DNA from 2 places in the Streptomyces sp. NPDC007907 genome. Region 1 is predicted to be linked to the other one. Evidence: predicted binding sites of a transcription regulator. Region 1 holds the regulator's gene; the other holds the start of a gene.
What was found. Region 1 encodes HrcA, which represses chaperone genes, less so after heat shock. Its sites were predicted from a motif close to TTNGCACTCNGNNNNNCNGAGTGCNAA; they were not measured.
Positions count from the first base shown of each region.

Region 1 (5,897 bases):
GTCAGCACCGCGTCCACGCCCACCGCGCCGAACACCTCCACGTCCGTGAGCGCCGCGGCACCGAAGACGTGGTCGAAGTGCGGATGGGTCAGCGCGAGATGTGTCACACGGTGACCCGCGAGTGCCCGCGCCTGCTCGCGCACCTTCGCGCCCTCGGCGAGGCTCGACCCCGGGTCGATCACGAGGGCCGCGTCCTCGCCGACGACCAGCCCCGCGGTGCAGTCCCACACCGGCAGCCGGCACCGCCCCACCCCCGCGGCCACGCGCTCCCACCCCAGGTCTTCCCAAGTCACCGTCATACGGCGACGCTAGCGGTGGGCCCCGCTCGGGGCACGGCGCCGCACGACCAGCCTTGCCGGGGGTGTACCCCACCGCCGTACACTGGGCCGGGGAATGCTGGCACTCGCACGCGCAGAGTGCCAGGCCGGACCGGCAGGGCAAGCAGGCGGAGACATCTGGAGGTGTGCGCGATGCTCAGTGAACGCAGGCTTCAGGTGCTGCGCGCCATCGTCCAGGACTACGTCGGCACCGAGGAGCCGGTGGGCTCCAAGGCCCTCACCGAGCGGCACAACCTCGGCGTCTCCCCGGCCACCGTCCGCAACGACATGGCGGCCCTCGAGGACGAGGGGTACATCGCCCAGCCGCACACCAGTGCCGGGCGCATCCCCACGGACAAGGGCTACCGGCTGTTCGTCGACAAGCTCGCCGGTGTCAAGCCGATGACCGCGCCCGAGCGGCGCGCGATCCAGAACTTCCTCGAGGGTGCCGTCGACCTCGACGACGTCGTGGCGCGTACGGTACGGCTGCTCGCGCAGCTCACGCGTCAGGTCGCCGTCGTGCAGTACCCGTCGCTGACCCGCTCGACCGTGCGGCACGTGGAGTTGCTCTCCCTCGCGCCCGCGCGCGTGATGCTCGTGCTGATCACGGACACCGGGCGGGTCGAGCAGCGGGTGGTCGACTGCCCGGCGCCCTTCGGCGAGGCCTCGCTGGCGGATCTGCGCGCGCGGCTCAACAGCCGTGTGGCGAACCGCCGTTTCGCGGATGTGCCGGGTCTGGTGGAGGATCTCCCGGAGGCGTTCGAGCACGAGGACCGGGGTACCGTCTCTACGGTGCTCTCCACGCTTCTGGAGACGCTCGTCGAGCAGAACGAGGAGCGGCTGATGATCGGCGGCACCGCCAATCTGACCCGCTTCGGTCATGACTTTCCCCTCACGATCCGGCCGGTGCTGGAGGCGCTCGAGGAGCAGGTCGTGCTCCTCAAGCTGCTCGGCGAGGCGAAGGATCCGGGCGTGACCGTACGGATCGGTCACGAGAACGCCCACGAAGGACTCAACTCCACGTCCGTCGTGTCGGTCGGCTACGGTTCGGGCGGCGAGGCAGTCGCCAAGCTCGGCGTGGTCGGACCGACCCGCATGGACTACCCGGGAACGATGGGAGCGGTACGCGCAGTGGCACGGTACGTCGGACAGATCCTGGCGGAGTCGTAGTGGCCACGGACTACTACGCCGTACTCGGCGTGCGCCGCGACGCGTCGCAGGAAGAGATCAAGAAGGCCTTCCGGCGGCTCGCGCGCGAGCTGCACCCGGACGTCAACCCCGATCCGAAGACCCAGGAGCGGTTCAAGGAGATCAACGCCGCTTACGAGGTGCTGTCGGATCCGCAGAAGAAGCAGGTCTACGACCTCGGCGGCGACCCGCTCTCGCAGGCCGGCGGCGGTGGCGCGGGCGGCTTCGGAGCCGGTGGTTTCGGGAACTTCTCGGACATCATGGACGCGTTCTTCGGCACGGCGTCGCAGCGCGGACCGCGCTCGCGCACCCGCCGCGGCCAGGACGCCATGATCCGTATCGAGGTCGAGCTCGACGAGGCGGCCTTCGGTACGACCAAGGACATCCAGGTCGACACGGCCGTCGTCTGCAACACCTGCAACGGTGAGGGCGCGGCGCCGGGCACCTCCGCCCAGACGTGCGACATGTGCCGCGGCCGCGGTGAGGTCTCGCAGGTGACCCGGTCCTTCCTGGGCCAGGTCATGACGTCCCGCCCCTGCCCGCAGTGCCAGGGCTTCGGCACGGTCGTCCCGACCCCGTGCCCGGAGTGCGCGGGCGACGGCCGGGTCCGCTCCCGCCGCACGCTCACGGTCAAGATCCCGGCCGGTGTCGACAACGGCACGCGCATCCAGCTCGCCGGCGAGGGCGAGGTCGGCCCCGGCGGTGGTCCGGCCGGTGACCTCTACGTCGAGATCCACGAGCTGCCGCACAGTACGTTCCAGCGGCGCGGCGACGACCTGCACTGCACGGTGACGATCCCCATGACGGCGGCGGCCCTCGGCACGAAGGTGCCGCTGGAGACGCTCGACGGCATGGAGGAGGTCGACATCCGCCCGGGCACCCAGTCCGGCCAGTCGATCCCGCTGCACGGCCGGGGCGTCACGCACCTGCGCGGCGGCGGACGCGGCGACCTCATCGTCCACGTCGAGGTCCAGACCCCGACCAAGCTCGACCCCGAGCAGGAGCGCCTGCTGCGCGAACTCTCCAAACTCCGCGGCGAGGAACGCCCCACCGGGCAGTTCCAGCCGGGGCAGCAGGGGCTGTTCTCGCGGCTGAAGGATGCGTTCAACGGTCGCTGACGCGAGTGGTCGGGCCGCTGCCGGGGTCCGGGGGTCGTCCCCCGGGCAGGCACGGTCAGCCGGGGCAGCAGGGGTTGTTCTCGCGGTTGAAGGATGCGTTCAACGGTCGCTGACGCGAGTGGTCGGGCCGCTGCTGGGGGTCCGGGGGTCGTCCCCCGGGCAGGCACGGTCAGCCGGGGCAGCAGGGGCTGTTCTCGCGGTTGAAGGATGCGTTCAACGGTCGCTGACGCGAGTGGTCGGGCCGCTGCCTGGGGTCCGGGGGTCGTCCCCCGGGCAGGCACGGTCAGCCGGGGCAGCAGGGGTTGTTCTCGCGGCTGAAGGATGCGTTCAACGGGCGTTGAGCCGGCGCCTGTGACGGGTGATGCGGGGTGCCTCCCGGGTGACGGGAGGTGCCTGTTCCTCTGGTCTATGCCAGTCGGCAGGCCGGTTTAGGGGTTGTCCGGAGGACGTGACAACATGCCGTCATGTCCTCCGCACTGACCGATCTCTTCCCCCACCCGATCGTGCAGGCCCCCATGGCGGGCGGCGTCTCCGTACCGAAGCTGGCCGCCGCCGTGTGCGAAGCGGGCGGGCTGGGATTCCTCGCCGCCGGCTACAAGACCGCCGACGGGATGTACCAGGAGATCAAGCAGCTCCGGAGCCTCACCGGCAGGCCCTTCGGCGTCAACGTCTTCATGCCGCAGCCGGAGTACGCCGACCCCGCCGCCGTCGACGTCTACGCCCATCAGCTGGCCGGCGAGGCCACCTGGTACGAGGCCGAGCTCGGCGACGCGGACAGCGGACGGGACGACGGCTTCGAGGCCAAGCTCGTGGTGCTGCGCGACAACCCCGTACCGGTCGTGTCGTTCCACTTCGGCGTCCCGAGCCGGGAGGTCGTCGACGCCCTGCACCGCGTCGGCACCTTCGTCCTGGCCGCCGCGACCACCCCCGACGAGGCCCGGGCCGTGGAGCGGGCGGGCGCGGACGCGGTCATCGCCCAGGGCGTCGAGGCCGGCGGCCACCAGGGCACCCACCGCGACATCCCCGAGACGGACGGCTCCGGCCTCGGACTGCTGTCGCTGATCGCGCAGGTCCGCGAGGCCGTGAGTATCCCGATCATCGCCGCCGGCGGCATCATGCGCGGCAGCCAGATCGCCGGTGTCCTCGCCGCGGGCGCGAGCGCGGCCCAGCTGGGCACCGCCTTCCTCGCCACCACCGAGTCGGGGGCGCACGCCCTGCACAAGCAGGCACTGACCAACCCCCTGTTCGTGCGCACGGAGTTGACCCGGGCGTTCTCCGGGCGGCCCGCGCGCGGCCTCGTCAACCGGTTCCTGCGCGAGCACGGCCCGTACGCGCCCGCCGCCTACCCCGAGATCCACCACCTCACCGCGCCGCTGCGCAAGGCCGCCGCCAAGGCCGGTGACGCGCAGGGCATGGCGCTGTGGGCGGGACAGGGGCACCGGATGGCGCGGGACCTGCCCGCCGGGCAGCTGGTGGAGGTGCTGGCCGGGGAACTGGCCGCCGCCCGGGCGTCGTTGACGAGTGGGGGTGTGCTGTGACCGCGCCGGTGTTCGTGGCCGAGGACTTCGCCGCGGGCGGTGACGGCCGGTACGTCCTCGACGGGCCGGAGGGGCGGCACGCCGTCTCCGTGAAGCGGCTGCGCGCCGGTGAGGACGTCGTCCTCACGGACGGGGCCGGCCGCTGGGCGGACTGCGTCGTGCTCGACACGGAGGGCAAGGACCGGCTGATCCTCCGGCTGGAGTCGGTGCACGAGGAGCCCGCGGAGCAGCCCCGGGTCACCGTCGTCCAGGCCCTGCCCAAGGGCGACCGGGGAGAGCTCGCCGTGGAGACGATGACCGAGGTCGGCGTCGACGCGATCGTGCCGTGGTCGGCGGCGCGCTGCATCACGCAGTGGAAGGGCGAGCGCGGGGCGAAGGCGCTGGGCAAGTGGCGGGCGACGGCCCGGGAGGCCGGCAAGCAGTCCCGCCGGGTGCGCTTCCCCGAGGTCGCCGAGGCGGCCACGACCAGGCAGGTCGCCACCCTGCTGGCGGGAGCGGAGTTCGCCGCCGTGCTGCACGAGAGCGGGGACACACCCCTGGCCACCGCCGACCTGCCGGCCACCGGCGAGATCGTGCTGGTGGTGGGACCCGAGGGGGGCGTGGCGCCGGAGGAACTGGCGCTGTTCGAGGAGGCGGGGGCGAAGGCCTACCGCCTCGGGCGCAGTGTGCTGCGCACATCGACCGCCGGGACGGCCGCCGCGGCCGTACTCCTGGCACGCACCGGACGCTGGTCCTGACCCCCTCGGAGGCACCGTGGAACTCGCACAGGTACGTCTGCTCGTGACCGACTTCGCCGCCTGTTACCGCTTCTACGGCGAGGTCCTCGGCCTCAAACCGCAGTCGGGCGCGGCGGACGGGCCGTACGAGAAGTTCAGCCCCGCGGTCGGCTCCGCGGGGATCGCGCTGCAGGACCGGTCGATGATGGCCGAAGTGCTCGACGAACTGGGCGACACGGCCGAGGGCCACCGCTCTCTTGTCGTGCTGCGGGTGGACGGTCTGGACGCGTACTGCGAGGAGATCACGATGCGCGGCGCGACCGTCCTGCACGGCCCGGCGCCCATGACGGACCGTATGCGGGTGGCCCATCTCAAGGACCCCGAGGGCAACTTGGTGGAGCTTCAGGAGTGGCTGCTGCTGCGCGGCTGACGCCTTTGCGCCCTACCGCGCGGCCCCCGACAGTGGCAGGCTCCCCTCCATGGGGGCTTCGAAAAGTCATCGGCCGGTGCCGCGCGGGCGGCGCGTCGCGATCGCGGCGGCGTTCGCCGTGGTGGCGGTGGGCGGCGCCGTCGCCTGCGAACCGGGCAGCGTCAGCGCCGCGTCCGTCGCCTACACCACCGACGAGACCGTGACCAAGGAACTCAACCGGCAGAAGGCGGGCGTGCGGTGGCTCACCTGCACCGCCTCCTACGGGGAGAACGGCGGGAAGTCGTCACCCTCGGCGCGTGAGCGGACCGTCGCCACCGTCGACTGCGAGGGCGAGACCGACGACGGCAAGGACATCACCGTCGACGGCAAGGTCACCCACGCGGTGGACGGCGCCTGCGTGCGCGGGAACATCACCGCCAAGGTGGACGGCAAGGTGTGGTTCCAGGTCGACGGCCTCGGCGACTGCAACTCCAGCACCCCGCCCCCCGTCGGCGGGCCGGCGAACGGGCAGCCCGGACCGACCGTCACGGTGACCGTCACCCAGACCATCTGGTGCGAGCGGTACCCGGACTGCCGCCCTGTCGAGGGCA
Region 1 is NZ_JBIBKR010000004.1:556,396-562,292, forward strand. Features, by position in the region: gene ACFZDI_RS18805 (MBL fold metallo-hydrolase) at 1-299, opposite strand, end outside; gene hrcA (heat-inducible transcriptional repressor HrcA) at 471-1,487, shown strand; gene dnaJ (molecular chaperone DnaJ) at 1,487-2,623, shown strand; gene ACFZDI_RS18820 (nitronate monooxygenase) at 3,088-4,161, shown strand; gene ACFZDI_RS18825 (16S rRNA (uracil(1498)-N(3))-methyltransferase) at 4,158-4,898, shown strand; gene ACFZDI_RS18830 (VOC family protein) at 4,915-5,307, shown strand; gene ACFZDI_RS18835 (hypothetical protein) at 5,357-5,897, shown strand, end outside.

Region 2 (5,897 bases), on a different contig from region 1:
GGTGTCGACGCCGGCAAGCTGTTCGTCAAGGACGACTCCGGCAACCCGACGCACTCCTTCAAGGACCGGGTCGTCGCCCAGGCCCTGGAGGCCGCCCGCGCCTTCGGTTTCACCACGCTCTCCTGCTCCTCCACCGGCAACCTCGCCGGTGCGGTGGGCGCCGCCGCGGCCCGCGCCGGCTTCCGCTCCTGCGTGTTCATCCCGCACGACCTGGAGCAGGGCAAGGTCGTCATGGCCGCGGTCTACGGCGGCGAGCTCGTCGGCATCGAGGGCAACTACGACGACGTGAACCGCTTCTGCTCCGAGCTGATCGGCGACCCGGCCGGTGAGGGCTGGGGCTTCGTCAACGTCAACCTGCGGCCGTACTACGCGGAGGGTTCCAAGACCCTGGCGTACGAGATCTGCGAGCAGCTCGGCTGGCGGCTGCCGGACCAGCTCGTGGTGCCGATCGCCTCCGGCTCGCAGCTCACGAAGATCGACAAGGGTCTGCAGGAGCTGATCAAGCTCGGTCTGGTCGAGGACAAGCCGTACAAGATCTTCGGTGCGCAGGCCGAGGGCTGCTCGCCGGTGTCGACGGCGTTCAAGGCCGGGCACGACGTCGTCCGTCCGCAGAAGCCGGACACCATCGCCAAGTCCCTCGCGATCGGCAACCCGGCGGACGGGCCGTACGTGCTGGACATCGCGCGGCGGACCGGTGGGGCGGTGGAGGACGTGAACGACGAGCAGGTCGTCGACGCGATCAAGATCCTTGCGCGGACCGAGGGGATCTTCGCGGAGACCGCCGGTGGGGTGACCGTGGGTGTCACCAAGAAGCTGATCGAGAGCGGGCTGCTGGATCCGTCGAAGACGACGGTGGTGCTCAACACCGGGGACGGTCTGAAGACGCTGGACGCGGTGGCGGGCACGGGGCTCACCGCGACCATTCGGCCCAACCTGGAGTCGTTCCGGGATGCCGGGCTCGTCTGATCGTTGTTCGCTGCGGGCCGGTGGGGGCTGGTCGCGCAGTTCCCCGCGCCCCTGAGGGTGCGCCCCAGCCGTAGCTTCAACAAAACCGGAGGTCATGTTCCGATGAGCGTCACCGTTCGCATCCCCACCATCCTGCGCACCTACACCGGCGGGCAGGCCGAGGTCGCCGCCGAGGGGGCGAATCTCGGGGAGGTCATCGCCGATCTGGAGAAGAACCACACCGGGATCGCCGCCCGGGTGCTCGACGACCAGGGCAAGCTGCGCCGGTTCGTCAACGTGTACGTCAACGACGACGACGTGCGCTTCGAGCAGGGTCTGGAGACGGCGACGCCGGACGGTGCCGGTGTGTCGATCATTCCCGCCGTCGCGGGTGGCTGAACCGACCGGCCGACCTGATTGTTACCTTCGGTAACGACAGTCACTGAGAGTTTATCGAATTGCCCCCTCCGTGAGAGAAACGGAGGGGGCAATTCTGTGTGGTTGAGCGGGGTACAGTTGGGGAACGCGATCCCGATCCGTTGATCGGAACCCTGAGTTCCTGCTTCGAGCCCGACAAGATGTAGCCAAAGTGTGCATGTCTTTTGAGGCTTTTGTTCCCTTTGTGTGGCCCGACTTGCCCTGAAATCGGGCGAATGCTCCCCACATTCCGGACCCCGCGCGTCCTGAATTCTCGTCCGATTGACCTGTTGCAGACGGCAGTTGGACAGATACATTCAGCCGCGGTCGACGCGTTCCGGCGCACGCCCCCAACCGTGGGGGGTGAGGTCTGACCCGGGTCCGCGAAGTGTGGATCTGTGCAAGGGCCAGTAATAGGGGAGTTAGGCATGGCTCAGGGCACCGTCAAGTGGTTCAACGCGGAGAAGGGGTACGGCTTCATCGCGGTCGACGGTGGTGCGGATGTTTTCGTCCACTACAGCGCGATCCAGATGGACGGCTACCGCACCCTTGAAGAGGGCCAGCGGGTCGAGTTCGAGATCTCGCAGGGTCAGAAGGGGCCGCAGGCCGACATGGTTCGCGTCTCTGCCTGAACGCGCACCACGACCAACGCTCGAACGACCGGTCTTCTCAGAAGGGCCCGTACCCCCCGGGGTGCGGGCCCTTCGGCCTGCTCGCAGCGGGTGCCGGGGGGTGTTCGCCGGGGGCTGACGCCACCGCCCGATCCCCGGGAGGCGCTTGCACTCGCCATGCCCGAGTGCTAATCATTGCGTTAGCACTCTGAAGGTGAGAGTGACAACGTAAGGACCGGGTCGGTGAGGCCCGCAGGCCGGGTGGGGAAGGAACCCACGAGGCAAGCGAGCCGTCCGTCGCGGGCGCGGGCGCGGTCCGAAGTAATCACCCCCAGTCCTGGAGGGACCACTTCACATGGCCAAGATCATCGCGTTCGACGAGGAGGCGCGGCGCGGCCTCGAGCGCGGCATGAACCAGCTCGCGGACGCCGTCAAGGTGACGCTCGGCCCCAAGGGCCGCAACGTCGTCCTCGAGAAGAAGTGGGGCGCGCCCACGATCACCAACGATGGTGTCTCCATCGCCAAGGAGATCGAGCTCGAGGACCCGTACGAGAAGATCGGCGCCGAGCTGGTCAAGGAAGTCGCCAAGAAGACGGACGACGTCGCCGGTGACGGTACGACCACCGCGACCGTTCTCGCCCAGGCCCTGGTCAAGGAAGGCCTGCGCAACGTAGCCGCCGGTGCCAACCCCATGGCCCTCAAGCGCGGTATCGAGCGCGCCGTCGAGGCCGTCTCCGCCGCCCTGCTGGAGCAGGCGAAGGACGTCGAGACCAAGGAGCAGATCGCCTCCACGGCCTCCATCTCCGCCGCCGACACCCAGATCGGCGAGCTCATCGCCGAGGCCATGGACAAGGTCGGCAAGGAAGGCGTCATCACCGTCGAGGAGTCCCAGACCTTCGGTCTGGAGCTGGAGCTCACCGAGGGTATGCGCTTCGACAAGGGCTACATCTCGGCGTACTTCGCCACCGACATGGAGCGTATGGAGGCCGTCCTCGACGACCCGTACATCCTGATCGCCAACTCGAAGATCAGCAACGTCAAGGACCTGCTGCCGCTCCTCGAGAAGGTCATGCAGTCCGGCAAGCCGCTGCTGATCATCGCCGAGGACGTCGAGGGCGAGGCCCTGTCGACCCTGGTCGTCAACAAGATCCGCGGCACCTTCAAGTCCGTCGCCGTCAAGGCCCCGGGCTTCGGCGACCGCCGCAAGGCGATGCTGCAGGACATCGGCATCCTCACCGGCGGCGAGGTGATCTCCGAGGAGGTCGGCCTCAAGCTGGAGAACGCCACGCTCGACCTGCTGGGCAAGGCCCGCAAGGTCGTCATCACCAAGGACGAGACCACCATCGTCGACGGTGCCGGCTCGGCCGACCAGGTCCAGGGCCGTGTCAACCAGATCCGCGCCGAGATCGAGAACAGCGACTCGGACTACGACCGCGAGAAGCTGCAGGAGCGCCTGGCGAAGCTCGCCGGCGGTGTCGCGGTCATCAAGGCCGGTGCCGCCACCGAGGTGGAGCTCAAGGAGCGCAAGCACCGCATCGAGGACGCCGTGCGCAACGCCAAGGCGGCCGTCGAGGAGGGCATCGTCGCCGGTGGTGGCGTGGCCCTGCTGCAGGCCTCCCAGGTCTTCGAGAAGCTGGAGCTCGACGGTGACGAGGCGACCGGCGCCAACGCCGTGAAGCTCGCGCTGGAGGCCCCGCTGAAGCAGATCGCCGTCAACGGTGGTCTCGAGGGCGGCGTCGTCGTGGAGAAGGTCCGCAACCTCACCGTCGGCCACGGCCTGAACGCCGCGACCGGTGAGTACGTCGACATGATCGCCGAGGGCATCATCGACCCGGCGAAGGTGACGCGTTCCGCCCTTCAGAACGCCGCCTCCATCGCCGCGCTGTTCCTCACCACCGAGGCCGTCATCGCCGACAAGCCGGAGAAGGCCGCCGCGCCGGCCGGCGGCGGCATGCCGGGCGGTGACATGGACTTCTGATCGACCTGAGGGTTGATCAACGTCCGTACCGAGGGCGGCACTTCCTGTTCCGGCAGGAGGTGCCGCCCTTCGGCGTGCCCGGGGGTCGTGCCGTGCCGGCCCCGGGCGGGGAGTGGCGTGTCCGGGATCACAGCGGGGGTGGGATGGCGGGGCCGGGCCGGATGGTTGAAGGTTAGGTCGATCCCATGCGTATGCACATACCCCCCGGTATCCGAAAGTGAGCCCTCACGTGACTGTCGCCGCCTCCGCTTCCCGCGCCGCCGCAATCCTGTCCCGGCCCCTGTCGCTGGGCGGCCTGACCGTTCCGAACCGGATCGTGATGGCGCCGATGACCCGCATGTTCTCCCCCGGCGGTGTGCCCGGTGAGGACGTCGTGTCGTACTACGCGCGCCGCGCCGCCGCCGGAGTCGGCCTGATCGTCACCGAGGGCACCTACGTCGGCCACGAGTCGGCCGGGCAGAGCGACAGCGTGCCGCGCTTCCACGGCGACGAGCAGCTCGCGGGCTGGGCGAAGGTCGCCGAGGCGGTGCACGCCGCGGGCGGCACGATCGTGCCGCAGCTGTGGCACATCGGCATGGTCCGCAACCAGGGCGAGCCCCCGGTCGCCGACGCCCCGGCCGTCGGCCCCTCCGGCCTGCGCATCGGCGCCGACGAGCCCACCGGCAAGGTCATGACGCAGGCCGACATCGACGCCGTCATCGGCGCGTTCGCCGAGGCCGCGGCCGCCGCCGAGCGCATCGGCTTCGACGGTGTCGAACTGCACGGCGCCCACGGCTACCTGCTCGACCAGTTCCTCTGGGAGGGCACCAACCGCCGCACCGACGCCTACGGCGGCGACCGCGTCGCCCGCGCCAAGCTGTCCGAGGAGATCGTCGCGGCCGTCCGCGAGGCCGTCTCCGCCGACTTCCCCGTCATCTTCCGCTTCTCCCAGTGGAAGCAGGAGGCCTACCGCGCCCGCCTCGCCGAGACGCCCGAGGAGCTGGAGTCCATCCTCGCGCCGCTGGCCGCCGCCGGTGTCGACGCCTTCCACGCCTCCACCCGCCGCTACTGGGTCCCCGAGTTCGAGGACTCCGACCTCAACCTGGCCGGCTGGACCAAGAAGCTCACCGGCAAGCCCACCATCACCGTCGGCTCGGTCGGCCTGGACGGCAACGACTTCCTCAAGTCCTTCCAGGGCCACGGCGCCGAGGTCGGCGACCTCGACAACCTCCTGGACCGCTTCGAGCGCGACGAGTTCGACATGGTCGCCGTCGGCCGCGCCCTGCTCCAGGACCCCGAGTGGGCCCGCAAGGTCCTCGACGGCCGCTTCGAGGAGCTGGCCCCGTACAGCCCGGCGGCGCTGAAGACCCTCAGCTGACCCCACTGCGCACGGGGTGCCTGGATCCGCTTGCGTCAGTCAAGGAGACTGAACGGACGCTTGTTCGCCGGCACCCCGTGAGGAGACCACAGTGACGACGACCGACTCCCGCCCCTCGGCGGGCGGCCCCTCCGAACAGCCCGGCCCGGTGGTGCGCACCACCGCCGGCGCCGTACGCGGACGGAGGGAGGAGGGTCTCGCCGTCTTCCGCGGCATCCCCTTCGCCGCACCGCCGGTGGGCGAGGCCCGCTTCCAGGCCCCGCGCCCCGCCCCCGCCTGGGACGGCATACGCGACGCGTACGCCTTCGGCCCGCCGCCCCCGCAGGACCTCGGCTCCATCGCCGGCCCCGGTCTTATCGACGTGCCCCAGGGCGACGACTGGCTCACGGTCAACGTCTGGACCCCCGAACCCGACCCGGACGCGCACCGCCCCGTGATGGTGTGGATCTACGGCGGCGCCTACAAGCTCGGCCACGCCGGCAGCCCCGGCTACGACGCCCGCCACATCGCCGCCGACGGCGACCTCGTCGTCGTGTCCCTCAACTACCGCCTCGGCATGGAGGGTTTCGCCCACATCGAGGGAGCCCCC
Region 2 is NZ_JBIBKR010000006.1:455,352-461,248, reverse strand. Features, by position in the region: gene thrC (threonine synthase) at 1-966, shown strand, start outside; gene ACFZDI_RS26535 (MoaD/ThiS family protein) at 1,069-1,344, shown strand; gene ACFZDI_RS26530 (cold-shock protein) at 1,791-1,994, shown strand; gene groL (chaperonin GroEL) at 2,329-3,951, shown strand; gene ACFZDI_RS26520 (NADH:flavin oxidoreductase) at 4,181-5,308, shown strand; gene ACFZDI_RS26515 (carboxylesterase family protein) at 5,400-5,897, shown strand, end outside.
Region 2: a site for HrcA is predicted at 2,139-2,165, ahead of groL (chaperonin GroEL). Genes of this name have one in related genera too.